DNA from 2 places in the Rhodoferax potami genome. Region 2 is predicted to be linked to the other one. Evidence: predicted binding sites of a transcription regulator. Region 2 holds the regulator's gene; the other holds the start of a gene.
What was found. The regulator LexA, encoded in region 2, represses DNA repair genes until DNA is damaged. The targets are predictions, from matches to a motif close to ACTGTATNNNNATACAGT.
Positions count from the first base shown of each region.

Region 1: the regulator LexA is predicted to act here: its motif matches at 11,555-11,572, upstream of imuA (translesion DNA synthesis-associated protein ImuA).

Region 1 is NZ_JAVBIK010000001.1:2,601,801-2,616,482, forward strand. Features, by position in the region: gene RAE19_RS12495 (MBL fold metallo-hydrolase) at 191-1,159, shown strand; gene RAE19_RS12500 (AMP-binding protein) at 1,227-2,909, opposite strand; gene RAE19_RS12505 (isochorismatase family protein) at 3,138-3,710, shown strand; gene RAE19_RS12510 (DUF1272 domain-containing protein) at 3,737-4,003, shown strand; gene RAE19_RS12515 (EamA family transporter) at 4,018-4,941, shown strand; gene RAE19_RS12520 (GlxA family transcriptional regulator) at 4,952-5,911, shown strand; gene RAE19_RS12525 (SDR family NAD(P)-dependent oxidoreductase) at 6,005-6,754, shown strand; gene RAE19_RS12530 (substrate-binding periplasmic protein) at 6,759-7,541, opposite strand; gene RAE19_RS12535 (multidrug effflux MFS transporter) at 7,679-8,911, shown strand; gene RAE19_RS12540 (C40 family peptidase) at 8,911-9,402, shown strand; gene RAE19_RS12545 (hypothetical protein) at 9,412-9,705, opposite strand; gene RAE19_RS12550 (flavin reductase family protein) at 10,235-10,819, opposite strand; gene RAE19_RS12555 (HD domain-containing protein) at 10,832-11,461, opposite strand; gene imuA (translesion DNA synthesis-associated protein ImuA) at 11,593-12,606, shown strand; gene RAE19_RS12565 (Y-family DNA polymerase) at 12,575-14,017, shown strand; gene RAE19_RS12570 (DUF1993 family protein) at 14,027-14,173, opposite strand; gene RAE19_RS12575 (hypothetical protein) at 14,208-14,336, opposite strand; gene RAE19_RS12580 (PEPxxWA-CTERM sorting domain-containing protein) at 14,413-14,682, opposite strand, start outside.
Region 2 is NZ_JAVBIK010000001.1:383,087-397,768, forward strand. Features, by position in the region: gene RAE19_RS01845 (superoxide dismutase) at 1-200, opposite strand, end outside; gene xseA (exodeoxyribonuclease VII large subunit) at 247-1,548, opposite strand; gene RAE19_RS01855 (MotA/TolQ/ExbB proton channel family protein) at 1,757-2,383, shown strand; gene RAE19_RS01860 (ExbD/TolR family protein) at 2,398-2,823, shown strand; gene lpxK (tetraacyldisaccharide 4'-kinase) at 2,827-3,882, shown strand; gene RAE19_RS01870 (Trm112 family protein) at 3,863-4,045, shown strand; gene kdsB (3-deoxy-manno-octulosonate cytidylyltransferase) at 4,047-4,811, shown strand; gene adk (adenylate kinase) at 4,953-5,609, shown strand; gene RAE19_RS01885 (asparaginase) at 5,651-6,628, opposite strand; gene lexA (transcriptional repressor LexA) at 6,734-7,408, shown strand; gene RAE19_RS01895 (D-2-hydroxyacid dehydrogenase family protein) at 7,807-8,814, shown strand; gene RAE19_RS01900 (type IV pilus assembly protein FimV) at 8,845-10,794, opposite strand; gene RAE19_RS01905 (Crp/Fnr family transcriptional regulator) at 10,955-11,674, shown strand; gene RAE19_RS01910 (phosphotransferase) at 11,695-12,780, shown strand; gene RAE19_RS01915 (acyl-CoA dehydrogenase family protein) at 12,825-14,099, shown strand; gene RAE19_RS01920 (HD-GYP domain-containing protein) at 14,190-14,682, opposite strand, start outside.

The DNA of each region.
Region 1 (14,682 bases), 2.2 Mb from region 2:
CTTCAAACTTTATATTAGCACTCGTTGGAGGTGAGTGCTAACGAAGAAGTTCAATCCACCAATCAGAGTAGGGGTGAGGCCCTCGGTATAGCGCGAAATCAAAAACCTTGTGCCAACGCTCCGCGCTGAAAGCGGCGCACCATAGGTCAGAAATTTCATTTCGCCCCGATTCATTAAAGGACACTTTGACATGCAACGCACGCTTTCCCGTATCGCCTTGGCCGTTGGCCTGCTCGCCGGCGCCATTGCCGCGCCCCACGCTATGGCGGATGCGCCTATGGTCAAGACCCAGGCGCCGGGTTTTTACCGGATGATGGTCGGTGACTTTGAAGTTACCGCCATTTCCGACGGCACCGTCAAGCTGCCCATGCTCAAGCTGATGAACAACCAGCCGGCCGAGAAAATTGCAGAGGCGCTCAAGCGCGGCTTCCTCAAAGAGATGGTGGAAACCTCGGTCAACACCTACCTGATCAACACCGGCAGCAAGCTGGTGCTGGTGGACACCGGCGCAGCGGGCTTGTTCGGCCCCACCTTGGGTAATTTGCTTGCGAATTTGAAGGCTGCAGGCTACCAGCCCGAGCAGGTGGACGAGATCTACATCACCCACATGCACCCCGATCACGTGGGCGGACTCATGGCGCAAGGCAGCATTGCGTTTCCGAACGCCACCTTGCGTATCGACAAACGCGATGTGGACTTCTGGCTGAGCGACGCCAATCTGGCCGCCGCGCCAGAAGGCAACAAGGGCTTTTTCCAAGGCGCCATGGCCTCGGTCAAGCCCTATGTGGCGGCCGGCAAGCTCAAGCCGTTTGAGGGCAACACTGAGCTGGTGCCCGGCATCCGCGCGGTGTCTACCTATGGCCACACCCCCGGTCACGCTAGCTATGTGGTCGAAAGCAAGGGCGAAAAGCTCATGCTCTGGGGCGACTTGATGCACTTGGCCGCGGTGCAGTTTGATGATCCGAGTGCCACCATCGCTTTCGACACAGACAACAGCGCAGCCCAGCAGCAGCGCGCCAAGGCGTTTGAAGAGGCAGCCAAAGGCGGCTACATGGTGGGTGTGACCCACGTGGCTTTCCCCGGCTTGGGCAACCTGCGGCCCGCGGCCAATGGCAAGGGTTATGTCTGGGTGCCCTTGAACTACTCCTCCTTAAAGTAATCAAACATCTCGGTAATGAAAAAGGGGCCCCACGGGGCCCCTTTTGTTTGGTAACGCAGCTGTGCGCTTATGCCCAGCGCACCTTGTCCTTGCCGGAATACCAGTTGGAGAGCTGTGGCTCGACCGCGGACTCGATACGAGCGCGCTTGATTTTCATGGTGGGTGTCAGCATGCCGTTTTCAATCGACCATGGCTCTGGTGCCACCACCAGCATTTGCAGCTTCTCGTAGTCCGGCAGTTCCGCGTTGACGCTGTCGAGCAGTTGCTCGAGTTCGGCGTGGACAGCGGCTTTGAACGCGGGGTCTGCCTTTACCTGGGGGCGCACGGTTTCCGCCAGCACCACAATGGCATAGGCCGATGGCTGGCCCACGCCGGACACCATGCTGGTCTCGATGCGGTTGCAGGCGTTCAGGCGGTTTTCAATCGGCGCAGGCGCCACGTATTTGCCCTTGGAGGTTTTGAACAGCTCTTTCACCCGGCCGGTGAGCTTGAGCAAGCCATCGGCACGGCGCTCGCCCTTGTCGCCGGTGCGGAAGAAGCCGTCTTCGGTGAATACCTCAGCATCCAGGTCTGGGCGCTTGTAGTAGCCCACAAACTGGCCTGGCGACTTGATCAGCACTTCGCCTTCTTCGCTGATGCGCACTTCAACACCTTTGAGTGGCACGCCCACGCACCCGGGGGCGTTGATCTTGTCGGTGGAGTTGTGCGAGTACGCAAAGTCTTCCGTCATGGCGTAACCCTCGATCAGGTTCAGGCCCAAGCGGCGGTACCAAGCAATCAGCTCTGCCGGAATGGGCGCAGAGCCGCTACCAGCCAGCAAAGCATGGTCCAGGCCCAAGCCCTTGAGCACCTTGCGGCCCACGATCTTGCCCAGAATCGGGATGCTCAGCAGCCGATCCAGCTTTTTGGGCTGCATCTTGGCGAACACGCCTTGCTGGAACTTCAGCCAGAGGCGGGGTACGGAGATGAACGTGACGGGCTTGGCGCGGTTCAAGTCCTGAATGAAGGTGTCCAGCGACTCGGCAAAAAACAGCTGGGTGTTGCCGTTCACCAGCGTGGCGGACTCGACCCACGCGCGCTCGAACACGTGCGCCAAGGGCAGGTAAGACAACATGCGGTTGCGGGTGTTGGTGCCAATGCGCGCCTGGGTGTCGTTGTTGATGCCTTCAGCCGCGGCGGTGATGCGCTCAAAGCTGTGCATCACGCCCTTGGGCTGTCCGGTCGAGCCGGAGGTGTACATCAAGATGGCGATGTCCTTACCGCCACGGGCGGGTTGGCCGGTCAGGGGTTTGGTGCGGCCGGTGATGGCATCCCACGCCTCATAGGTGTTCTTCGGGGCCAGCGGGAAAGCAATGATCGGCATGCCAGCAGGAATGCCGGGCTGCTGCTGGTCAAAGGTGTCGAGCTTGCCGACGAACAGCAGGCTGGCCTCGCTGTGCTCCAGCACATAGCGCACGGTGTCCGCGGTCTCGGTCGGGAAAATGGCAACCGTGGTGCAACCGGCCATCCAGATGGCGAGCTCCGCCATGATGAAATGGGCACAGTTCTTGGACAGGATGGCGACGCGTGCACCGGGCTCCAGGTTCTGCGCCTTCAAGTGCGCGGCCATGCGGCGTGCCTGGTCGAGGGTTTGTTTCCAGGTGTAGTCCACCACCTGCCCGCCACCGACCGGTTGGGTCATGAAGATCTGATCGGCGTGCGTGGTTTCGTGGCTGTAAACGTAGTCCAGCATGAGTTTGGCTTGGGCCATTTTTGTCTCCTCGTTATGGTTTGTTCGCACCATTGTCTGGTCTTTTGAGTGCAAAAGAGAGCTTTATGTGACCAAGTCCCCCTGGAATAGAGGGGGGCTACTATTTGTGGGTCAATTTAGTCGAGCATTGGTTGGCGCTTTTTGTCCTCTGCTTGTCGTGTATCGTGGTTTCGCGCATATTTAACGGCGGGTAGCATTGGATTACTGTTCAACCAAAGGTGTCCTTCCATGTCCTCCGTATCTACCCTGAAGCCCGCGCTCATCATCATTGATGTGCAGCAATCTTTCACCCAAATGCCCTTTTGGCAGCAGGGCATTCCGGGCCCCTTTGAGGCTGCTTTGCTGCGTCTGGAAGCCGGTTGCCGCGCGGCGGGTGCGCCGGTGGTACACATCTTTCATGTGGGGCTGGCCGGACCATTCCGCGAAGACTCCGGGTTTGTGAAGCCCTTGCCCTGGTTGCCCGGCAACCCGGATGTGCGGTTTGACAAACACACCCACAACGCCTTTACCGATACCGGGCTGGACTTGTGGCTGCGCCGCCAAGGGGTGGGCAAGCTCCTCATCTCCGGCATCCGGACCGAGCAATGTTGCGAAACCACGGCCCGTGTGGGCTCGGACCTGGGCTACGCCGTGGACTTTGTGTCTGAAGCCACCTTGACCTTCCCCATGACCCACGCCCGCAGTGGGCGCACCTTTAGCGCTGAAGACATCACCACCCGCACCGAGTTGGTTTTGCAAGACCGGTTTGCGCGTATCGTGGATGTCGATACCTGTCTCGCCGGTCTGCCATCTGCCCACTAAATCGTCGCCCTGAGGTCGAACCCGCCATGCTCCAACTCCGCCCCAACTGCGAATGCTGCAACACCGATTTGCTGCCCGCCGCCCTGAATGCCCGGATCTGCTCGTTTGAATGCACATTTTGTGCGGACTGTACAGACACCAAGCTGCAAGGCATCTGCCCCAATTGCGGGGGCGAGCTGGTGCGCCGCCCGGTGCGCCCGGCCGCCAAACTGGCCAATAACCCGCCCTCCGCTGAGCGGGTGTTCAAGCCGCAGGGATGCGCGTCCCAAGCGGACTCGGCGGCATCCGCATGAGCGCGGCCTTGCCCATGCGCCCCAAAGACTTGGGGCTGGCGTTGTTGGTCATTCTGGTGTGGGGGGTGAACTTTGCCGTCATCAAGGTGGGGGTGGTCGGGGTGCCGCCCTTGTTGCTGGGGGCCTTGCGCTTTGCGCTGGCCGCGTTCCCGGCGCTGCTGTTTGTGAAGCCGCCCAAGGTGCCCCTGCGCTGGTACCTGGCCTATGGCCTCACCATTTCGGTGGGGCAGTTTGCATTTCTGTTCACCGCGATTCATGTGGGCATGCCATCGGGCTTGGCGTCGCTGGTGCTGCAGTCGCAATCGTTTTTCACCCTGTTGCTGGCGGCCTGGTGGCTCAAAGAACGTTGGCAGGCCAACCAAATGGCCGGGCTGTTACTGGCCGCCTGCGGCTTGGTGCTGATTGGCAGCGCAGCAGGGCCGGTAGGGGCTGGCGTGTCCATGCCGCTGTTGGGCTTTTTGCTCACGGTGGCAGCAGCTGTCATGTGGGCCTGCGGCAATATCGTGACCCGCACCGTCAGCCGCTACGGCCCGATGAACCAGCTGGCTTTTGTGGTGTGGGCGAGCCTGGTGCCGACGCTGCCGTTTCTGGCGCTCTCCTTGGTGATGGAAGGGCCTGACGCCATCGCCACGGCCTTGCAGAATATCGGCTGGAGCACCTTCGCGGCCATCGCCTATTTGGCTTGGGCGGCCACTTTGCTGGGCTACGGTTTGTGGACGCACCTGATGTCCCGCTACGCCACCAACCGGGTGGCGCCGTTTACCTTGCTGGTGCCGGTGGTTGGCTTGACCACGGGTTGGGTGGTGTTCGGCGAGGCCCTGCGGCCGGTGCACTTTGCCGGTGGTGCGCTGTTGATGGCGGGGCTGCTGCTCAATGTGTTCGGCGCGCCGCTCTTGGCGCCGTGGGTGGCGCGTTGGCAGCGCAGCCGGTCTGAGTGATGCACGCCCCATGACAGCTGTCACACCGCTCCACATTTACCTGGTGCTCACGCCCAATGTGCTGATGCTGGACTACGCCGGTCCGGCCGAGGCGCTGCGCATGGCGCGTGACATGGGTGCACCGATCGCGCTGCACGCGTGCGGCCCGCAGGGCGATATTCCTACGTCCCTGAACACCGGCCTGACCGGCCTGGAGGCACTACCGAGCGCCTTGCCCGAGCGCAGCCTGGTGCTGGTGGTGGGCAACAGCAACGAGGCGGTGGACTACGCCACCGACGCCGCACGCACCGTAGTGCACTGGCTGCAGGCCTTGCCGCTGGGCACCCGCTTGGCGAGCATTTGCTCCGGAGCGTTGTTACTGGCGCAAGCCGGCTGCCTGGACGGCCGGCACTGCACCACCCACCACACCCTGATTGCCGACTTGCAGGCCCTGGCCCCGCGCGCGCAGGTGGTGTCAGACCGTATTTTTGTGGACGACGGCGAGGTGTTGACCAGTGCGGGCATTACCACCGGCATAGACCTCGCGCTGTACTTGATCGAGCAAGAGGCAGGGGCTGAACTGGCCGCTCGCGTAGCACGTCGTTTGGTGATGTACCAGCGCCGCGGCACCCACGACCCGCAGGTTTCACCTTGGCTGGCGCACCGCAACCACATGCACCCTGCAGTGCACCGCGCGCAAGACGCGGTGGCCCGCGAGCCGCAGCGCAACTGGACCCTGGCAGGGCTGGCGGATGTGGCTTGCGTGAGCCCGCGCCATTTGACCCGCTTGTTTGCGCAGCATGCCGGCATCAGCGTGGTGGTGTACCAGCAGCAGTTGCGTATTGCCCGCGCCAAACAACTGCTTGCCCAGCATGGTTGGCCGGTCGAGCGGGTGGCCGAGGCGTGTGGCTTTGCCTCCGCGCGCGACCTGCGCCGGGTGTGGCGCAAATACGAGCCCGGTTCGCCGGCCAGCGCCCGCGCGACCGATTGAAGACCGTTCGGCAGCGAACCGACATGCCACACCGCACCTTCTAACCTGCCTCGATGCGGTGTCTTGCCGCACGTCCATGGCAGGAGAAATGCAATGTTGAAACACAAAGTGGCGCTGGTAACCGGTGCTGCGTCTGGCATAGGCCGTTCGGTGGCCTTGTTGTTGGCGCGTGAGGGTGCCCGTGTCGTGGTGTCTGATGTGCAGTTGGACGCAGGTGCCGACACCGTAGCCTTGGTCCGCGCGCAAGGTGGCGAGGCCATTTTTGTGGCCGCCGATGTAGGCAAGCCCGCCGAGGCGCAGGCCTTGGTTGGGCGTGCGGTGGTGCATTACGGCCGGCTGGATATTGCGGTCAACAATGCCGGCATTGCCGGCCCCACCGCGCCCACGGCCGACTACCCGCTGGACGGCTGGGCCCGCGTGCTCAACATCAACCTCAGTGGCGTGTTTTACGGCATGCAGGCCCAGATTGAAGCCATGCTCAAGCATGGTGGCGGCTCCATCGTCAACATGGCCTCGGTGCTGGGCGCGGTGGGCTTTAGCGGCTCGGTAGCCTACACCGCCGCCAAGCACGGCGTGGTGGGGCTGACCCAGGTAGCTGCATTGGAGTACAGCGCGCAAGGTGTGCGAGTGAATGCGGTGGGCCCGGGCTTCATTGAAACGCCCATGGTCAGCAAGCTCTCCGAAGACCCCGCCACCCGCGCCATGCTGGTGGCGGCCCACGCTGCCGGCCGTTTGGGGCGGCCTGCCGAGGTGGCCGAGCTGGTGGTGTGGCTGGCCTCAGACCGCGCCTCGTTCGTCACCGGGGCGTATTACCCGGTGGATGGCGGCTATCTCGCCCGGTAGTCGGTTATTGGCTGGCGAAGAGGTTGCGCTCGATGATCTTTTGGATATCGCCGCGCGCATAGCCCTGCCGGATGACTTCGTTAAACCCTCGTAGCCACTCGCCCATTTGCATGGTTTTGGGGAAGGCCAGGTAGTTCGGGTCGCGGCGCAGTGGCACCGGCAGCACCACAAAGTTCTTCCACTGGCTTTTTGGTATTTTGTGGAGGCGCAGGGTTTCTTGAAACCCGGCCTTGCCCACATTGAAGAGTGCGCAGTCAATCCGCCCGGCGGCAAGTTTGCTCAGGCGGTTGCGCGCGCCGTTGTCCCCCTCGATTGAGAACACGCCGTCTTGGTGCGCGCGGTCAAAGGCACTGCCAAAACTGGCGCCCCGCACCGTGCCCAAAGTTTTGCCCTGCAGATCGCTCAGGCTCTGGTAGTTGAACTCGTGGCCCTTGCGCACCACGATCACTACCTCGTCATAAAACAAAGGCTCGGAGTAATCAAACACCTCATCGCGCCGCCATGTCCAGGAAATGCCCAGCAAGCCCCCCTGGCCTGATGCCGACGCCATATAAGCCCTGGCCCACGGGTACAAACTCAGCTCGAAGCGGTGTTGCGTCATCTGCTTGTCCACGTAGTTCAAGATGTCAATCAGCACGCCGCGCTGCTCACCCTCGTGCACAAACATCTTGGGGGGCGAGCCATCGCCACTGAAGACCGGAATCACAGGCGCTGTCGCATGGGCACTGCCGGCCAGGCTGAGCGCCAGCATGCAAAGCCTCACCATGAATGCGAACCAGCGTTTCAAAGCAATCCTTTTTTGCGATTTTGTCTAGTAAGTGAACTAATGTTGCGGCCGCAAGTATGCAGGTTTTTGAAAACGCTTTCCACGTCGTCGCCTTGCCCCGTGTTTCAATAGCGAGCTGTACCTGTTTGCTGCACTCCATGACCCCCGAAGCCCAAAAACTCTGGCGCGCCCCGCAATGGGCGTTTTCCATCCTGCTCGCCTTGCTGGGCATGTTGGGGCCGTTCTCCATTGATACGTATCTGCCTGCATTTGCCGGCATCAGCCAGTCGCTGGGGGCCACGCCGGTGCAGATGCAGCAAACGCTGTCGGCCTATCTGTTCGGCTTTGCCTTCATGGCGCTGTTCCACGGCTCCATTTCAGACAGCTTCGGCCGGCGCCCGGTGGTGCTGTGGGGGCTGGCAGCGTTCACTATTGCCTCGGTCGGGTGTGCGCTGTCGCAAACCATCGGCCAGCTCATCTTCTTCAGGGCCATGCAGGGCTTGTGCACCGGCGCGGGCATTGTGATTTCACGCGCGGTCATTCGTGATGTGTATCCACCCTCGCAGGCGCAAAAGGTCATGAGCCAGGTCACCATCTTCTTCGGGGTGGCGCCTGCCATTGCTCCGATGGTGGGGGGCTGGCTGCTGATTCATGCCAGCTGGCACGGCATCTTCTGGTTCCTGGCCGCGGTGGGCGTGGCGCTGTGGATGTCTAACTACTTTTTGTTGCCCGAGACCTTGCCACCCGCGCAGCGCCAGCACTTTCATGTCAAAAACCTGTTGGCCGGGTATTGGAAGCTGGGCTCCGACCCGCGCTTCTTGTTGCTGGCGCTGGCCAGCGGCATTCCGTTCAACGGCATGTTTTTGTATGTGCTGAGTGCGCCGGTGTTTCTGGGTGAGCACCTGGGGTTGCAGCCCCAGCAGTTTTTCTGGTTTTTTGTGCTCACCATCAGCGGCATCATGGGCGGCGCGTTTGTCAGCGGCCGGGTGGCCGGCAAGATTGCGCCCAAGCGCCAGATCCGCAACGGCTTTCTCATCATGCTCGCCATCGGGGTGATCAACCTTGTTGCCAACCTGCTGTTCAAGGCACATGTGAGCTGGGCGCTGTTCCCCATCGCCATTTTTGCTTTCGGCTGGGCGCTCATGGTGCCGGTGGTGACCTTGCTGGTGCTGGACTTGCACCCGGACCGTCGGGGCATGGCGTCTAGCCTGCAGATGTTTGTGGGCTCTACGGCCAATGGCATCGTGGCCGGGGTGGTGTCGCCGCTGGTCATGCACTCCACCATCGGCTTGGCTACTGCCTCGGTGCTGATGATGTGTGTGGGCCTGTGCTCTTGGGTGTTCATTCGCAGCCGCTGGCCCGAGATCGGACGGCGCGTGGAGGAGTTGTGATGCGAGCGCTGTGTGGTTTGCTGCTTGCCAGCGCAGTGCTGGTGTTGGCGGGCTGTTCGAGTGCGCCTACGACCCCTTCATCGCCCGCAGCAGTACCCCAGCCGGCTGCCCGCTTGACGTTGGATCAGGCCAACGACGTTACCGTCATGGCCATAGGCTTGGTGGGCACGCCCTATCGCTACGGCGGCAACACGCCCGCTAGCGGGTTTGATTGCAGCGGCCTGATTGGCTATGTGTACCAACAGCGCGCCGGTGTCGTAGCGCCTCGCACTACCGGCGGCCTGATCGATTGGGGCACCAGCATCCCCGCACCCAGCTTGCGCACCGGTGACCTGGTGGTATTTGCCCAAAACGGCCGCGCAAACCATGCCGGCATCTACGTGGGCGAAGGCCGCTTTGTGCACGCGCCGTCTACCGGTGGCACCGTGCGGCTGGATCGGTTGAATTCGTCGTACTGGGCTAAGCAGCAGGTGAGTTACCGGCGGCCTTGAGCGGCGTGACTAATCTTTGAGTTGTGCTCCAACCCATCTTTGCCCCAAAAAGCCTTGGTCTGTCAGGTTGCAAACCTGGGCTATTGCGCGTCTGAGCTGGGTTGATTTTGGGTTTTCGATATCGGTAGGAATCGATAAGAAAGAGTTTGCGAGACTTGCTGGTTCAAATGAGGCAACAAATAGCGCTTCACCTCCGGCGTTTGTGACGAGCTCAACGACATTTTTAGGAAACTTTCCTGGTTCGATGTAAGCACGTACAGAACTAAAACGCTCGAGCGCATATACGGTGCGCTTGGTAGTCAAGAAGGCGGACACCGTTTAGACCGCTATCTCACCCGTGCTCACACTTATTTTTAGCCGACGTTGGCTCTGAACGAACTTTGACCAGAAGGCTATGAATGGGGGACTGGAGGCCGCAGCGAGGACCGCCAGTTCTTTAAGGCCAACGCTTTGTACGGCAAATATGGAAAAAAACGTCAACAACGGGAGCGTCAAGAGCACGTATGCCGAGGTGTACGAAACATCGCCTTGAACGTCTATTTCAGACATCAAACTTCCTGTTGCTGCGCATGCCTTTTTTCAAAAGCCCCGCCATGAAAAGCAATGCAAGGGCAAAGCAAGCTGTGAAAATTCCGAGAATCTGTGCCTGCCATGTCGGAGGAAATGCACGCTACATCCAATCTCCCATTTCGTAGAGCCAAGGAGCAGTAGTGCTCCTGTGATTCGGAGTGAGGGGCGTATGGATGAGTCGGGTGGATATATCGATGGCATGTGCTCATGATTTTGGACGACATCGCAGGGTACGCATATCCCTCAAACGGGTGAATTGATTTCACTCCCCCACCTTCATCCCTTCCCCAATCACAAAAAACTGCCCACCTGCCACGTAGTGCAGCGTGCGCAAATCATCGGGTGCCTTGTCGAATTCCCAGTGTCCGTTGTTGAACACGCGGCTGTCCGCCCAGGCGTGGGTTACTTCGCCGATGAACAGGTCGTAGGTTTGCTGGTTGTGTGGCTCGGGCAGCACTTTGCACAGCAACCAGCCCACGCAGCCCTGCACCAGTGGCACGTCACTATCCGGTGGCGCAAATGTGTGAATGCCGTGGCGTTGCAGTTTGTCAGGCATGGTGCGTGCGCTGTCGGTGCCCACCCCTAGTGTGGCTTGCGCCAGAGTGCGGGCCGGGATGTTGAGTGCAAACCAGCCGCTACCGTCCACCAGCGCACGGGTGCGGGTGGCCTTGTCGATGGCCACTGTCACCTTGGGCGGTTGGAAGTCCAGCGGCATGGACCAAGCGGCGGCCATCACGTTGTGTTCGCCTGCGTGCGCGGATGACACCAACACCGTGGGGCCATGGTTGAGCAGGCGGTACGCCTTGTCCAGCGGGACGGGGGAGCAGAAGTCGGGCAGGGTGTTCATAGGGGTGTGTGGTTACGCCAATGCCTGCGCTAGATTCACCCGCGCACGGGCCTCTAGCGTGGCGTGGAAGTGGTCAGTGCCGTAGATGCGTGGGCGGGCTGCGAAGGAAAGCAGCACCTCTTTGCGCTTGGTGCGGAACAGGTCCTCGGGTACGAAGGCGTATTCCTTGCGGATCTGTTGCTCATATTGCGCAAAGCGCTGCGCGTCGGCACCGAGGATGGATAGGTCTATATCCACCAGCAACTGCGCATCGCCTGCGGCGGGCGCGCTGGTGTGGCGGGTGGCCATAACCAACTCGTAGACGCGCTCTGCCACTTCTGCCTGCACACCAGCGGTGGTGAGCGCCTGCCGTGCCCAAGCGGCACTTTGTTCCTCGTTGTCACTGCCATGCACGTCATACACCGCGTCGTGAAACCAGAGTGCCAGCGCCACCTCAGCAGGCCGCTGCGCCAGATGCCGCACCACTTCAAACCCGTGTAAGCACTCGGCCAGATGCTGGGTGCTGTGGTAATGCCGCTGCGGCTCGGCGTAGGCGGCCAGCAGTGCGCCGCATAGCTCGGTGCCGTCGGTGCGCGCGCCGGCATCGTGCCAGGCAGATGCAAACAGGGGTTTCAGGGCGGCCAAAGACGGTGCGGTGTTCATGGCAGGCACTCTAGCAAAACCGGCCACCCCGCCAGCGCCCGCCGGGCCTGCAAACCCTGTTCTTGATTTTGATAGCAGAGGGCTTTTCCATATACTGTTTAAAAATACAGTAAATTATTGAAGCCCTTGCCATGACTAGCGCTGCGCGCCATTCCCATCTTGCTGACACGGCCTTGGCCTCCGGTGTGCCGGACCCGCAGGACATCCACGCCGGTGTCTGGCACGCGCACACCTTGGCCACGCCCACAGAGGCGGTGCAGGCCACGGGCGATGCGCTCTTGGACGCACATTTGCCCGGCGGCGGCTGGCCGGTGGGCGCCTTGGTGGAGTTGCTGCAGCCTGCCGGCGCGCACAGCGAGTGGCGCCTGCTGCTGCCCGCGCTGGCAGCGTGCGGGCGCGGCCCGGTGGTGATGGTGGGGCCGCCGCAGCTGCCGTTTGCACCGGCGCTCTCTCGGCTGGGCCTGCGCTCAGGGCGGCTGCTGTCGGTGCTGGCGTCTACCACTGCAGGAGAGGGCGCGCGCGTCAAAGATGAAGCGAGCGGACGTCTCTGGGCTACCGAGCAGGTGCTGCGCTGCGCCGAGGTGGATGCTGTGCTGGCCTGGTTGCCGCAGGCCCGGGGCGACCAGCTCCGTCGCCTGCACTTGGCAGCTGCCGAGCACCACAAGCTGCTCTTTGTGATGCGGCCAGACCGGGCGCGCAGTGACGCGTCGCCCGCCGTGCTGCGCCTCCTCGTGCAGCCGATGGCCAGCGCCCGGCATCCGCTGCAAGGGTTGTTGCTGGACGGGTTGGAGGTCGACATCCTCAAGCGGCGCGGACCGCCCTTGGCCGAGCCCTTGCACTTGCAGGCCCGCAGCCAGCAATTAGGCCTGCTGCTGGCCGCCAGCCGTGCCTTGACACAGGGCATGGAGCAAGAGCGCGCTTCAGTGTGGGGCATGTTGTCTGACACGCCGCTGGATGCACAGGCCACGCGCGCCGCTTTTCAGCAGCAGGCGCTGGGGGGCGCGCAGAGCCAAGCACTGCCGTGGCCACCGCTGCCTCCCGCGCAGGGCGAGTTGGCTGTGGCGGCGCACGGAGCGGCCGATGCGGTTGGGTATGTGGATGTGGAGACAGGCCATGCACTGGATCGCGCTGCGGCCGTCGCCTGATGCAGCGGCCGCCCCGACCGAGCCTGCGCTGGTGGATACCCCCACCGCGCTGGCATGGTGGGCGCTGCGCTTCACGCCGCTGGTGGCCCGCGTGGGCGATGTACTGGTGCTGGAGGTATCGGCCAGCGAGCGCCTGTTCGGCGGGCGCACAGCGTTGCTGCGGCAACTTTTAGAGCCAAATAAGCCTGTAGCGCTCGCGGAATATGCGCAAGGTGCTACATCTTTAATAGCGCTGGCGGCGCTGCAGGTGCACGCCTGTCGGGTGGGGCAGGCCGCGCCGGTGCGTGCGGTGCTGCCCGATGCCCTGCCGGTGCACACCCTAGCCGCGGCCCACGCGCACCTGCCCACGCTGGCCCGCCTGGGCGTGCGCACCTGGGGGCAGCTGCGGGCCTTGCCGCGCGGCGGTGTGGTGCGGCGCTTTGGTGCCGAGGTGGTGGATGCGCTGGACCGCGCCTACGGCCAGCGCCCTGAGGTCTACCCTTGGCTCACGCTGCCCGATGTGTTTGATGCCCCCCTGGAGCTGGCGGCGAGTGTGGATTCGGCGCCGGCCTTGCTGTTCGGCGCGCGCCGCCTGCTGGCGCAACTGCTGGTGTGGCTGCGCGCCCGCCAGGCCGGGGTGCTGGCGCTGGAGCTGCTGTGGGAGCTAGACGTGCGCCGCGCCAACACCCGCCATGTGGACGCCCACCACCAGGGCGGCCAGCAAGGTCGCCTGGAGTTGCGCACCGCCGAGGCCACGCAGGACATGAGCCACCTGCAACGCATTCTGGGTGAGCAGCTGGCCCGCGTGACGTTGCCCGCGCCGGTGTTGTACCTGCGCCTGCGCAGCCTGCAGACCCAGCCGCTGGGCGGCGAGAGCCACAGCCTGCTGCCCGAAGACGTGCGCAAGGGCGACAGCCTGCACCAGACCTTGGAGCGCCTGGCCGCCCGGCTGGGCGCGCACAGCGTGCAGTGCGCCACCCCGCAGGCCGACCACCGGCCCGAGCGCATGCAACGCTGGCAGCCGTGGCGGGCAGATATGGCGCGCAAAGAAAACCCATCTGCTATGAAATCAGGAGCTGCTCGCGCACATTCCATGAGCGCTAGAGGCCTAAAAGACTCTGAACTAGAGAGCGCGGTGCTGCCCACTGCCGACCTGTACCCCACTTGGCTGCTGCCGGTGCCGCAGCGCTTGGTGGTGCGCCAAAGCGTTCCCCACTATCACGGCGAACTCACGCTACTGGCCGGCCCGCAGCGCCTGGAAACGGGTTGGCTCGAAGGCGAGCCCGCTTTGCGCGACTACTACATGGCCCGCAGCCCGCAGGCGGGGCTGGTGTGGGTGTACCGCGAGCGGCTGGCGGCGCACACTGAGGCTGCCTCTGGGCCTTCAGACCCGGACGCGCTGGCGTGGTTTCTGCACGGCCTGTTTGCCTGAGCGCGCGGCTCAGCCCCGGTACACATGCCAGCCATCAAAGTCGCCTTTGCTGAGTGGCAGGCCGTGCTGGCGCAGCAGCGCATAGACCATGCTGAGGTGGAAAAAGAAGTTGGGCAGCGCGTACTGCTGCAAAAAGGTGCTGTCATCCAGCGCCACGGTCGTCTCGCCGGCCGGGTCGTGAATGGTACGTTCAGCGGCAGTAGCTCCGCTTCCGGGGTACCTCGCAGTGTGCGGCGGCCTTGGCTAACAAGCCTTGCAGCTGATCCAAGTAGCGGGCGAATACCGGCACGCTGGCGTCAAATAAAAAATGGGGCGACATGCGCGGAATCCTACTCTCGGCTCCGGGAATGAAAAAGGGCCCCTCAGGGCCCTTGTTTTTAGCGTATCAACCGTTTTCAGGCTTTGCGCTTGCGCATTGCGGCACCGACCAGTCCCAAGCCCGCCAAGAGCAGGGCATAAGTTTCTGGCTCCGGAACAGCACTTACGGGCAAGCTTTGGGAGAGCAAGTCGCCCATTTTCTTCTTGTCGCCCAAGCTGTCCAGGAATTGGACCTTGATGTGTGGTGTGTCAAACACCAAAGGTGCAGCAGCGGCGGCGGTGAAGTCGATGCGCCATGTCATGTTGCTTGTCAGCGCCAAGGGGGTCGCAAAAGAAAAACAGGCGCC
Region 2 (14,682 bases):
TTGTTGTACACCCCACCGCTAGACTTTTTGATGATTTCTTCGAGCGTCATGCTCTCGAACTCTGTGCCCTTTTGCAGGTTGTTCAGGTTCACCACATAAGCGTTGTGATGCTTGCCATGGTGAAACTCCAGAGTTTCCTGGGAGTATGCAGGGGCCAATGCATCAATGGCGTAGGGCAGCGCGGGCAGGGTATGTTCCATGAGATCCTCGTAGTGGGTGGGTTGTTAACAAAACTTATTGTAGAAACTAATTTTCGTGGACTGCGTGTACGGCCATATCAACCGTACCGTCTGCGAGGGTGGCCGTAATCACATCCCCGGGCCCGGCTTGTCGAACCGAGATCACCGTGGCGCCTTGGGCATCCGCAAGCCAAGCGTAGCCCCGTTGCAGCACCAAAGTGGGGTCAAGTAGCCGAAGTCTCAGGGCGGATTGATCCAAGCGCTCATGCGCTTGCCGCCCCAAGGTGTGAACCCCATCTGAAAATTTAAGCGCCGATGCCTCGTGCTGGCGGCGGGCCTCCAGCAAGTGGGCTTGTTGAGCCACCTGGAGCTGATGCGCAACCTGATGCAGCCGCAGTGAGTGCCCGACCACCACCCCAGATGGGCGACCAGCTCTGGTGGCAACGCGGTCCAAGCGCTGCGCCTGGGTATCCAACTGACGCTGGACAGCGGCACTCAAACGCTCTTGCATCAAATCGATAGCAGCCAAGCAGGTTGTAGTGGTTGTCGCTACCAATTCAGCAGCGGCGGTAGGCGTCGGGGCGCGAACATCCGCCACAAAATCTGCAATCGTGAAGTCGGTCTCATGCCCGACGCCAGACACTACCGGAATCGGCGACTCACTCAACGCAATGGCCAGTGCCTCGTCATTGAATGCCCACAGGTCCTCCATAGAACCGCCGCCGCGCACCAACAAAATCACATCCAAGGGGGTGCCTGCGCCATCCATGTCAGCGGAGCGGGCCAACAAGGCTTGCAAAGCGCGGATGAGCTCGGCCGGCGCATTACCACCCTGTACCGAAGCAGGAGCCAGCACCACTGGAATGTGCGGCACACGGCGGCGCAGCGCAGTGGCAACATCATGCAGTGCAGCCGCCCCCAAAGACGTAATCAGGCCTATTCCGCGGGGCATCAGGGGAAGCGCTCTTTTGCGCTCCTGCGCAAAGAGGCCGCGGGATTCAAGCCGATTTTTGAGACGAACAAACTCTTCAAATAGATTGCCCTGCCCTTGCTTGCGCATGCTCTCCACAATCAGCTGCAGATCTCCGCGCGGGCCATAAATATCCAAGCGCCCCGACACCTCCACCAACTCGCCGTCACGGGGAGCAAAGTCCAGCTGAGAGGCCGCGCGCTTAAACATGGCACACCGGATCTGGGCATCTTGGTCTTTGAGCGAAAAGTAACAATGGCCGCTAGCAGCCTTGGAAAAGCCAGACAGCTCGCCAGTCACCCGCACGGGGTTGAAACGGGCATTCAGGGTGTCTGCCAGCGCACGGCAGAGCGCGTCTACCCGCCAGACGCGGGGCGCTGCCTCGTCATGGTTGATCATGGGGCTGTCCGGCTTGCAATGCTGCAAACACTGCCAAAAATTGCGGGGAAATCATGCGGTTTCAAATCCTTTGGGGCGGAGTATGCCTCTTGCAAACGCCCCACGCGGGGCTAACGGTTTGAAACGATTCCAGAGACGCCCGCGCGCCACTGGGTAACCGGCAGTGGGCCATAATCCCCCAGCTTTTTAACTGCGCGGAGATCTGCATTTGTTTTCCATCATCCAAGCCGCCGGCTGGCCCATCTGGCCCCTGATTGCATGCTCCATTGTGGCTCTGGCCATTGTTATTGAGCGGTTTATCAGCCTCAAGACCGCCAAAGTGGCGCCACCCCGCCTGCTGGATGAAGTCTTGAGCGTGACCAAAAGCACGGTCCCCGGCCCCGATGTGGTTGCGCAGCTCGAAAAGAACTCTGCGCTGGGGCAGGTTTTGGCCTCCGGACTGCGTGCTGTGAACGCAAACCCGCATTGCACCGAAGATGATCTTCGCGCCACGATGGAAGGCAGCGGTCGCCTGGTTGCCCAACGGCTCGAACAATACTTAAGCGCATTGGGCACCATCGCCTCAGCCGCGCCCATGTTGGGCTTGTTTGGCACCGTGGTCGGCATGATTGAAATCTTTGGCTCCCAAGCCCCCGGCAGCACAGGCGGAGGCAACCCGGCACAACTGGCCCACGGCATCTCTATTGCGCTGTACAACACGGCCTTCGGCTTGGTGGTCGCCATCCCCGCTTTGATTTTTTGGCGCTACTTCCGGGGCCGGGTCGACGCCTATCTGCTGACACTAGAGCTGAGCTCTGAGCATCTGGTGCGCCACCTCAAAGCACTGCGCAAGTGAAGAAGGACGCATCCATGAACTTCCGGCGCCGCCATCAGGAAGAGCCTGAGATCAACCTGATCCCCTTCATTGACGTGTTGTTGGTGATCCTTATTTTCTTGATGTTGTCGACCACCTACAGCAAGTTCACCGAGCTCCAACTCAAGCTGCCGGTCGCGGATGCGGATGCGCAGCGCGATTACCCCAAAGAACTGATCGTAGCGGTCAGCGCAGATGGCGCCTACAGCATCAACAAACAGGTGGTAGCAGGCCGCAGCACAGAGGCCCTCTCCATGGCCCTCATCGAGAATGCAAAGGCGGGCAAAGACACCGTCATCATCATCAGTGCAGATGCAAGTGCACGGCACCAAGCCGTGGTGACTGTCATGGAAGCCGCCCGCCGCTCGGGAATGAATCAAATCACCTTCGCGACCCAGTCCTCCGGAAACGGTGGCAAATAAACCATGCTGCCCGCAGTCCAGGCGGCCATCACCCGGGCCTGGGTTTCCGGTGGATGGGTGCGTGGGGCCCTGACCCCTATCTCCCTGATTTATGGCGCTCTCACGGGCCTGCAACGCGCCGCCTACCGCGCAGGACTGCTCCAGAGCAGCGCGCTGCCCGTCCCGGTGATCGTGGTGGGTAACGTGATTGTGGGTGGCGCAGGCAAAACCCCCACCGTGCTCGGAGTGGTAGCCCACCTGCTGGCGCAAGGGCACCGGCCCGGCATTGTTTCGCGGGGCTATGGCGGAAGCCATCAGGAGCCAACGCCTGTCACCCAAGACAGCCCGGCCGCGCTCGTGGGCGACGAGCCTTTGCTGATGCACCGCAAAAGCGGCGTGCCAGTGGTGGTGGGCCGCGATCGCGTGGCGGCCGGGCGCCGCTTGCTCGACCTGTACCCCGGCACAACCCACATCGTGTGTGACGACGGATTGCAGCATTACCGCCTGCGCCGGGATATCGAGATCTGCGTATTTGATGCCCGCGGCCTCGGAAACGGTGGCCTGTTGCCAGCGGGCCCGCTACGCCAAGCCTGGCCACGCGCGCTGGTAGCTACTGCAGGTCAAGCCGAGAGCCGGACATTGACGCTCCATACCGGCACCAACACCCTGCCGGGTTTTTTGGCCCAGCGGTCTTTGGCGACCACGGCCATCAACGCCGCCGGGCAGACAATGCCCCTGACTACGCTACAGCACAGTCAGCTGCCGTTGCATGCGGTGGCAGGCATTGCACAACCCGAGATTTTTTTCAGCATGCTGCGCGCCCAAGGGCTCACGCTGGCAAGTACCGACGCTCTGCCGGATCACTATGATTTTCATAGCTGCTCGCGCAATGAATACGGGGGTAAAGTGCTTATTTGCACAGAAAAAGACGCCACCAAACTCTGGCAGCACTGGCCGGACGCATGGTCAGTCCCGCTGATTCAAACCCTGCCTCCTGATTTTCTGGCTGCGCTGGACACAGCGCTCCAAGACATGACCCACGCCTCGGTATCATTCCCCCATGGACACACGACTCATTGAACTACTGGTTTGCCCCGTCACCAAAGGGCCCCTCGAATTCGACCGCGATAAGCAAGAGCTGATTTCCCGGAGCGCTCGCCTTGCCTACCCCGTGCGGGACGGCATTCCGGTGTTGCTGGAGAACGAAGCTCGGGTATTGAGCGACGCAGAACTGGAGGGGTGATATGGTCTACACAGTGCTGATCCCGGCGCGTCTGGCTTCCACCCGTCTGCCCAACAAACCCTTGGTAGACATCGGCGGGCTACCGATGGTGGTCCGCGTTGCGGAAAGGGTAAAGGCCGGGTTATCGGCCGACGTGCGCGTGGTCGTTGCGGCTGACGACGCCAGCATCCTGAGTGCCTGCCAAGCGCATGGCATAGAGTGCCTGCTCACCCGAGTGGACCACCCCTCGGGCAGTGACCGTCTCGCAGAAGCCTGCAGCCTCTTGGGTCTGGCGGATGACGATATTGTGGTCAATGTGCAAGGAGATGAGCCCCTGATTGACACCTCGCTGGTGTCTGCGGTTGCGAGCCTGCTGGAAACCCACCCAGTTGCCACGATGGGCACCGCCGCACATCCCATCCAAGAAGTGGCGGACTTTACGAACCCCAATGTGGTCAAAGTGGTCACCGATGCCGCCGGATTGGCAATGTACTTCAGCCGCGCACCTATCGCCTGGTGGCGGGATGGATTTGCCCAAGGCATCCACACATTGCCCGACCCGGCGCCGCTGCGCCACGTCGGAATCTACTCTTACCGGGTAGGCTTCTTGCGGACCTTCCCTTCCCTGCCGCAAGCCCCCATAGAGGTCACCGAGGCCCTGGAGCAGCTCCGCGCCATGTGGCATGGTCACCGCATCGCGGTGCATGTCAGCCAGACAGCGCCAGGCCCCGGTGTTGACACCCCGGAAGACCTTGAACGCGTGAGACGCATCATCCTCGCCAACTGACCGCCTGATACTGTGGCGCGCTGTAAGTTCCGCACCGGTTAGGGCGTGATATTCTCCAAGGCTAATCGCCCGTCCATAAAAAGCGCGCTGAAGCAAGCGCCCACGGAGACGCGCTGGCTTTTCTTTCAATCCGAGGTATTCATGAGACTGATTCTGTTGGGCGCACCAGGCGCTGGTAAAGGTACGCAAGCGACTTTCATCTGCCAAAAGTACGGAATTCCCCAAATTTCCACCGGCGACATGCTGCGTGCTGCCGTGAAGGCCGGCACACCCTTGGGCCTGCAAGCCCAAGCGGTCATGGCATCCGGCGGACTGGTCAGCGACGAGCTCATCATCAACCTGGTGAAAGAGCGCCTGACCCAGCCCGATTGCGCCAACGGCTTCTTGTTTGACGGATTCCCACGGACCATCCCCCAGGCAGATGCCATGAAGGCCGCGGGCGTTGCTTTGGACTATGTGGTGGAGATCGACGTACCGTTCGAGGCCATCATTGAGCGCATGAGCGGTCGCCGCTCGCACCCCGCCTCCGGACGCACCTACCACGTGAAGTTCAATCCGCCCAAAGCCGAAGGCCAGGACGATGTCACCGGCGAGCCCCTGATCCAACGGGACGATGACAAGGAAGAAACAGTCAAAAAGCGCCTGGAGGTCTACAGCGCCCAAACCCGTCCACTGGTGGAGTACTACTCAACCTGGGCGCAGAACGAGCCCGCTACCGCGCCCCGCTACCGTGCCATCAGCGGAATGGGCGATGTGTCCGACATCACCTCACGGGTGCTGGAAGCATTGTCCAAATAAGGGCCGCAAACCTCACGAAAAAGCCGCTTCAGCGGCTTTTTTTACGCCAGTAAGTCGCACATTAATTGCACGCGCGCCTTCACCGCAGAGAGCCCTGGGTAGACGCGCAAGCCAGTGCCCGGCGCTTCGCTGCGCACCACGCCCCCCCTCGCACATCGACTGGCTAGCACAACCTGCACGCCTAAACCTGCAGCGCGCACCAGAGCGGCCTGTAGGGCCTCGTTCACGGTTCCGTTACCAGTTCCCGCCACCACCAAGCCTGCCAAGGGCACTGGATCGCTGTCACGGGCATTCAGCACCGCTTGGATCACGTGCGCGCCGGCACCTGCGTAGTTCATCACCACCTCCACTCGGGGGGGAGTGGCATCAACCCACTCAGGCAAACGCTGAGCCAGCATGCTGGACGAAGTATCAGACGCGAAAGTCCAACGTACGGCGCCCTCCTCCACCCATCCCAGGGGACCTGCATCGCCTGAATCAAAGGCATCGACGCGGTAGGTGTGCGCTTTTTGTACGTGTTGGGCCGCATGCACAGCTCCCGCACACACGACCATCACCCCCCTGGCCGCGGGATGAAGGGCGACAGACACCGCATCCAAGACGTTCTGCGGCCCATCGGGTGTCAAGGCGCTGGCCGGGCGCATGGCACACGTCAGCACCACGGGCTTGCCATTAAGGCAATTGGCCAGCGCGAGTTGCAAAAAGTACGCCGTCTCCTCGATCGTATCGGTGCCATGGGTAATGACAATGCCCGCCACCTCTTCGTCTTGAAGGTTGCGATGGCAAGCATGGACCAGTGATTGCCAAACACTCCAGTCCATATCCTTGCTATCGACTTGCGCAATCTGTTCGCTGCCCAACGCGGCCCCTTGGAGTCGCTCAGGCATACCGGCAATCGCAGCCAAGATATCTGCCACAGGAACCTCACCGGCGCGGTACCCCACGTTATCGGCCGCATTGCCGGCCCGCCCTGCAATCGTTCCACCTGTTCCCAAAAAAACGACTCGCTTTGTTGCCATTTCCACTGCCCTTGCCAAATTCAAAAAACTGGTTGAAAATACAGTTACTGGATAAGAAAACAGTGTGTATGCACACACAGCCTCTACAGTTACCAAGGAGTCAGTATGCTCGAAAGTCCTAAACTCACAGCCCGGCAACAACAGATTTTTGATCTGATTCAAAGTGCCATTGCGCGTACAGGCGCGCCACCCACACGGGCAGAAATCGCCAGTGAATTGGGCTTCAAGTCTGCCAACGCAGCGGAAGAGCATCTGCAAGCCTTGGCCCGCAAAGGGGTGATCGAGCTGGTGAGCGGCACCTCCCGCGGGATTCGCCTCAAAAGCGACGCCCTACGGTCTATCCAAGAGTCACGCATCAAGCAGTTCTCTCTCCCCTTACCTGGTCTGACCCAGCTAGCCCTGCCCTTGGTCGGGCGCGTTGCCGCAGGCTCACCGATCCTGGCGCAGGAACACGTGGACCAAACCTATTACGTAGAAAACAGCCTCTTTCAGCGGCAACCGGATTACTTGCTGAAAGTGCGCGGTATGTCGATGCGCGATGCCGGCATCATGGATGGGGACCTACTGGCGGTCCAGGCGACCAAAGATGCAAAAAATGGTCAGATCATCGTGGCCCGCTTGGGCGAAGAAGTCACCGTCAAGCGCTTTCGCCGCAACAAGCACCTGATCGAGTTGCATGCAGAGAACCCGGATTACCAGACCATCGTGGTGGAGCCTGGTGAGCCTTTCGAAGTCGAAGGTCTTGCCGTTGGCCTGATTCGTAACACGATGTTGATGTGAACAGGAGCACCGTATGACCATTAGCACGCTTGCACTCAGTCTCCTGAGCCAATGGGCTCCGAATCACTGGTTTTCTGCCCCTTCCACGTCACACTGCATTACCCGCACAAGACGCCCCTTCGCGGCGTCATCCAAGGTTGCCAACGCTATCAATTCGATAGCATCCACCGCAACCGTAGCGTGCGCCAGGGCCCCAAAACCAGTACAAACCAGACCATTGCGGATCGTGCGATTGGTCGAGCAAGGTCAACCAACAGCGCACGTCGGAAGAATGGTGATTTCGGGACGCATGGCAGACGTGTGCGCCGAACTAGATCGGCTTGCAGCCGCTGAAGCTCCATAGATTACACGTTCAGCCGAGCGACTTGGTGGCGTGTCAACAAGGCACAATGTTGGGTATGAACATTGTGATTCTTGACGATTACCAAGATGCGGTTCGCAAATTGGATTGCGCTGCCAAGCTGGATGCCTATCAAGCAAAGGTTTACACCAACACCGTCAAAGGAATTGGCCAGCTCTCAGTACGCCTCAAGGATGCGGATGTCATTGTTCTGGTGAGAGAACGCACCCAGATCACGCGTGCCCTGGTGGAGAAACTGCCTAGGCTGAAGCTCATTGCCCAAACGGGCCGCGTAGGCGCGCACATCGATGTCCAAGCTTGCACTGAGAGAGGCATCGCTGTATGCGAGGGTTTAGGCTCGCCCGTTGCCCCTGCCGAGTTGACTTGGGCCTTGATCATGGCCTCGATGCGGCGCCTGCCTCAGTACATCGGTAACCTCAAACATGGCGCGTGGCAACAATCGGGGCTCAAGGCCGGATCGATGCCGCCGAACTTTGGGCTCGGAAACGTATTGCGCGGCAAGACCTTGGGAATTTGGGGCTACGGGCGAATCGGCCAACTGGTCGCCGACTTCGGCAAAGCGTTTGGAATGCAAGTGAGCGTCTGGGGAAGCCAAGAGTCTCGAGACAAGGCTGTTCAAAATGGTTACGCAGCTGCACCAGATAAAGAGTCGTTCTTTGCCAGCAGCGACGTCTTGTCTATTCACCTCCGGCTATCTGATGCGACTCGGAACATCGTCACAGCGTCAGACTTGGCGAACATGAAACCCACCGCACTGTTTGTGAACACCTCAAGGGCTGAGCTGATTGAAACTGATGCGCTCATTGGTGCGCTGAATCGAGGACGTCCCGGCCTGGCGGCGGTCGATGTTTTTGAAGCGGAACCCATTCTTCAGGGCCACGCCTTGCTTCGTCTGGAAAACTGCATCTGTACCCCCCACATCGGGTATGTGGAGCAAGACAGCTACGAAATGTATTTCAGTGCGGCTTTTGACAATGTCATCAACTACATCAAAGGCACACCCAGCAATATCGTCAACCCGGGCGCCCTTCAAGTCCGACGCTAGATACCACCCCTCACGACCGGGAGAGGGAAATCACAGACTGGTTTTTTTACTGTCCAGCGGAGGCAGATCAAAGTCGATCAAGTTGTCGACCTCTGAAGGAGCTGCCTTCTGAGAGTCTTCTGTGATGTCGAGCTCGAAATCTACAGAGTTGCCCGATTGATACGCCGAGGGGATGCCGGAAGAAACGGGGCCCGGGCCCGTGGGGACTTCGAACGCATTTTCGGACGACAACCTGTTCGCGCTGAATGACAGTGGAGCGCCATCCAGCGCATGCACCAAGCGATTGCAGACAGCATGCAAGAGCAATAGTTCTTTGAAGGCTTCCAGCTCAAACCGCATATCAGACTTTGAACCAGACGTGCGTACGAGGTAAGACTCGATGAGGGACAGTGCCTCTTTCGACGGCCAGAGCTTTACAAGCTGATCACAAATTTCCGGGAAATTTTCTAAACTGCCTTCGCCCTGATTAAATGACTGGTACTCGGGCACATAGCCTGTAAACACCGCATTGAATTCCCGCCGATAGTGATCGAACTTGTCCTTGCGGCTCAAGGTGTGGAATATTTTCAGCAGGTCGATATGAACCATGGGGTTCAGCCCAATGGAGTCATTGACGTGCCCCTCCAACAGGGAGATGGCCTCCTCATACTGCCCCAGAGCCATGAAAAACTCCGCCTGCTGACGAACATCGATCATTTCATGGCTGTTCACCGCCCGGAGACTGGACGGCATACTGACCGAGAAATCACGAGAATCCGCATAAGCAGATGTTTGGTCTTTCTGACCATAAGAACTCACAGGCTCGCTGGAGGCAGAGGGGTGAGCCCCAATGTCTAGATCAATATCGACGCTGCTGACAGCGCCCTGAGATGCCTGGCCTTCGCTCTTTGGCAAATTGGACTCGGCACGCTCTTGTTCCGACAAGGATTGCAGGAAGGACGGGGACACCTCCACCGTTTCTGGAATAACCTCAGTCGTACCGCTGCCGCTCCACCATGCACTACCGGCGTTCGCTCGCTGTGCCTGCCGGCGGAAAAACCATCCTCCCCCTGCCAACAAAAGAAGCAACAGGCCAGAGAGTCCAATCACCACCGGGTTAGTGTATTTTTCACTCTCGGCTCGCTCGATTCGCATCACCAAATCTTGCATCTGTTTTTGGTTTTCCCCAGATGCGTTGCGCAGACTGAGAATGTCAGCCTCCATGCTTTTCAAGCGCGCCGCGTCCTTCAGGATATCTTCAGGCGTCAGATTTAGGGCGCGCCACAGAGCCACCGCCTCACCCCGCTTTTGGGCATCTTCAGTGGATGTGCTTAATAGCTCCTGCGAAGAGACGAGCACGGGATCACGCTCCACCGTGAGATCCAAGGGTGCTAATTTCAATCGCGGTTTGCTCTTTACAACAGGAGGCTCGAACACCTGTTTGGCTCGAACAGACGGCGACGTTCGTGGCGCCTTTGCAGGGCTTTCTGTCTTTTTTTCTCTGCTCGGAACTGATCTGACGCTATCCGCATCCGGGATGGAAGCGAGCGCTCCTGGTCGGTTTAAAGCGGGGGGGACAACCGGCGTCACTTGTGCAGCGACCACTTTGGCGGTGTCGCTCACTATGTCCGAGAGCAATACATAGCGGCGTGATGTCTTGGCGCTACATACTGAGCGCAAGTAGACCGTCACGACAGGCTCATCTACAGGCAAACGCGCCCCAATGCGCACCTGCCATGTGCGGCCCGCAGCAGGCTCCTCGGAGACCAGAGTTACCCTGCTTTGCTCAACCTTGTTTTCGCCATAGAAAACATCGGCCTCAAAGCAGACGTCGCTGACGTCTTCATCAGCGGCCGCCGAAACTGAAATTGACAAATTGAATGGCTGCGAAATCAGCGCTGTACCACTCGCGCGGCCCAACGTCAGAGCCTCGGAGCCCAGCGATGCCACAAGCAACATGGCGCCGAGCGCACAGCTTTTAATTTTGAAAACAGATTTCATTGTTACAAATGATTCTCGCACAAGTCATACAAACGACTGAGGCCCGCCCCCACCAGCTGAGTCGCCAGACACACAGGAGACAACCGCTCCTCCGGCTAGCGCAATGACAAACGACAATCTGATCCTCGGCATTCGCTCCCCTGCCCACTCAAGACACCTTATGGACGAACCCATTCTTACAATTGAAGAACGATCTGCCATCAATGCAGGCCGGTGGTTTTCGAGCCTCTCGCCTTCGCTCAAGCATGATATTTTGCGGTGTGCCTATGTAAAGCGCTACCGCGATGGGGATCTGATCGCAGCGCGCGGTGAGCCACCCGAAGAGTGGATTGCATGCGCCAAAGGCGCGGTGCGGGTCAGCTCCACATCCATTTCCGGAAAGCAAATAACGCTCACCTACGTAGAGCCAGGCATCTGGTTTGGTGACGTTGCTATTTTTGATGGCGACCGCCGCACGCATGATGCCTATGCCCATGGAGACAGCACCGTACTGTGCGTCGCCAAAGCGGATTTCAAGAAGATATTGGCAAGCCATGTCGAGCTATATGAGGCCATGCTTCGCCTGCATGCCCGCCGCATCCGCCAACTCTACGGTCTCGTGGAAGACCTCAACACCCTGCCACTCCGCGCTCGCCTTGCCAAACAGCTTTTACACCTCGTGCGAAGCTACGGAGTTCCCTCGTTGAGCGATGGCAGCGAAGTTCGAATTGGCCTGCAACTGGCGCAAGAAGAGTTGGCCCAATTGCTTGGGGCATCCCGTCAGCGCGTCAACCAGGAACTCAAGGCCATGGAGCGTGAAGAAGCGATTCGCATTGAACCGGGCGGCTTGGTTATTCGCGACCGCGCCGCACTGATGCGCATCATTGAATCCGACCTATAGCCCGAAGGGAGCCATCCACCATGACCCAATTTGACCAATTTGTGGGAACCCGAAGCGTGGGGGCAGCCCATGCCATCGACGAAGCTGCGCTGGAACAGTGGCTGATAGGCCACGTGGGTGGCTACCAAGGCCCCCTGCGCGTGGAGATGTTCAAAGGCGGGCAATCGAACCCGACCTACAAGCTAATCACGCCCGCGCGAAGCTATGTTATGCGGGCTAAACCGGGACCGGTAGCCAAACTCCTACCCTCCGCCCATGCCATAGAGCGCGAGTTCGCCGTGATGCAGGGACTACGGGGTAGTGAAGTTCCCGTCCCCGAGATGATTTGTCTGTGCGAAGACGAGAGCATCATCGGTAGAGCCTTTTATGTCATGGAGTTCATGCAGGGCCGGGTCATGTGGGACCAGTCCTTACCGGGAATGAAACCCAGCGAGCGGTCCGACATTTACGACGAAATGAACCGGGTGATTTCTGCCCTGCACACTGTCAAATTTCAAGAGCGCGGCTTGGCCGCGTACGGAAAGCCGGGTAATTACTTCGAGCGACAAATCGGACGCTGGAGCAAGCAATACATCGCCTCCGTTACCCAAGCAATTCCCGAAATGGACCGTCTGATGGAGTGGTTGCCAGCCAACATCCCGGCGATGGCGCGGAACGACAATTTGGTAAGCGTGGTGCATGGAGACTATCGGCTCGACAACCTGATGTTCGCAAGCGACGCGCCCAAGGTCATTGGCGTACTCGACTGGGAACTGTCCACGCTCGGCCACCCCTTGGCGGACTTCAGCTACCACTGCATGGCTTGGCACATCCCACCGGGCGACTTCCGAGGAATCGGAGGTCTTGACCTGAAGGCTTTAGGTATCCCCTCTGAGCATGATTACATCGCGAGGTACTGTGAGCGAACAGGGTTGGCCACGCCTGCGCAGTTGCAGGAAGACTGGAGCTTTTACATGGCTTACAACATGTTCCGGATTGCGGCCATCCTCCAAGGGATTGCCAAACGGGTCGAAGCGGGTACCGCATCCAGCCCTCAGGCCATGGCTTCTGCAGCCGGTGCGAGGCCCCTTGCACAAATGGCCTGGAAATTTGCGACTCGCGCCTGATACCTGCCTCCAACTCACTCAGCCACAACCCAACGGAGAACCCCATGGACTTTGACTACTCGCCAAAAACTCAAGCGCTGCAAAAACGTCTGCTTCAGTTCATGGAGGACCACATCTATCCTGCTGAGACCGCGTACCACGAGGAAATCGCTGCCAATACGGCAGCAGGCAAGCGATGGACGCCCTTACAAACGATAGAGGCGCTGAAGGTCAAGGCTCAAGAGGCAGGCCTTTGGAATCTTTTCATGCCGGTTGACAGCGCCGAAGCAGCCGGATTCCACGGCGCAGGACTGACCAACCAGGAATACGCACCGCTTGCTGAGATCATGGGTCGGGTGATGTGGTCCAGTGAGGTATTCAACTGCTCAGCGCCCGACACCGGCAACATGGAAACGATTGCACGCTATGGATCGGAGGAAGCCAAGCAACGGTGGCTTAAGCCGCTCATGGCAGGACACATCCGTTCCGCCTTTGCGATGACAGAACCCGCTGTTGCCTCGAGTGATGCCACCAACATTGAAACAAGCATCACGCGGGATGGGGACGATTACGTCATCAACGGCCGCAAATGGTGGATATCTGGCGCTGGTGATCCACGTTGCGCGGTCTACATCACCATGGGCAAGACTGACCCGACTGCGCCGCGCCATTCACAACAAAGCATGATTTTGGTACCGGCGGATACCCCCGGCATCAAAATCATCAGGCCATTAAACGTATTTGGCTACGACGATGCGCCACATGGGCACATGGAAATGGTTTTCGACAATGTGCGTGTGCCAACAAGCAGCATTCTCTTGGGAGAAGGCCGCGGATTCGAAATCGCACAAGGTCGCCTCGGCCCCGGCCGCATCCACCACTGCATGCGCCTCATCGGCCTTGCGGAGCGCGCCTTGGAGTTGATGTGCAAGCGGGCCAGTTCACGCATCGCATTTGGCAAACCCGTCGCTGCACAAACGGTGACGCAAGAACGCATCGCGGAAGCCCGCTGCAAGATCGATATGGCACGCTTGCTGACACTCAAAGCCGCATGGATGATGGATATGGGCGGAAACAAGTTCGCCAAAACAGAAATCGCCATGATCAAAGTGGTAGCACCCAATATGGCCTGCGAAGTCATCGATTGGGCCATGCAAGCCCATGGCGGCGGCGGCATGTGCGACGATTTTCCGTTGGCTTACTCCTATACCTGTGCGCGTACGCTGCGATTTGCCGATGGCCCCGATGAAGTCCACCGCAACGCCATCGCAAAAATGGAGCTGGGCAAGTACTCGGTTGCGAGCGCACCCGTAGAAATGCCGATCACTCGCGGCTGCTGATATCAACAGAGCGCGGCGACCGCCGCGCTCTGTTATTGATAGCAAGACCCGCAATATTTATCAGCGCTAGGCACCGCAATTACGTAATTCTCAGTAGTTCCCTGGCGTTCCCGACCAGAGCTCATCCAGATCAGTGAACTTCCATTTGGCAGGCTCTTCTCTGCTCACAATCTTCTCGGTAGTCCCGGGCCTCGACAGATCAACAACCTCCGGCAGGATGCGCATTTGGGACTTGGTTGAGTAAAAAACCTTCACGCAAGGCGTTGTCAACGATTTGGCGGTTTGCTCGACCACCACCCCCAAGCGCCCGGAGCTAAGCCTTACCAGCGAGCCAATCGGATAGATACCAAGGCTCTTCACAAACGCCTGAAACACTTTGCCGTCAAAGTGCCCACTCGCCCACTCCGCCATTTTTCGAAGTGACTCGGCAGGGTCCCACCCCGCTTTGTAGGGACGGTTGGAAGTGATGGCGTCATACACATCACACACGGCGCCCATTTTTGCAAAAAGGCTGATTTCATCGCCTTTGAGACCATGCGGATAACCAGATCCATCCATTTTTTCGTGATGGTGAAGACATACA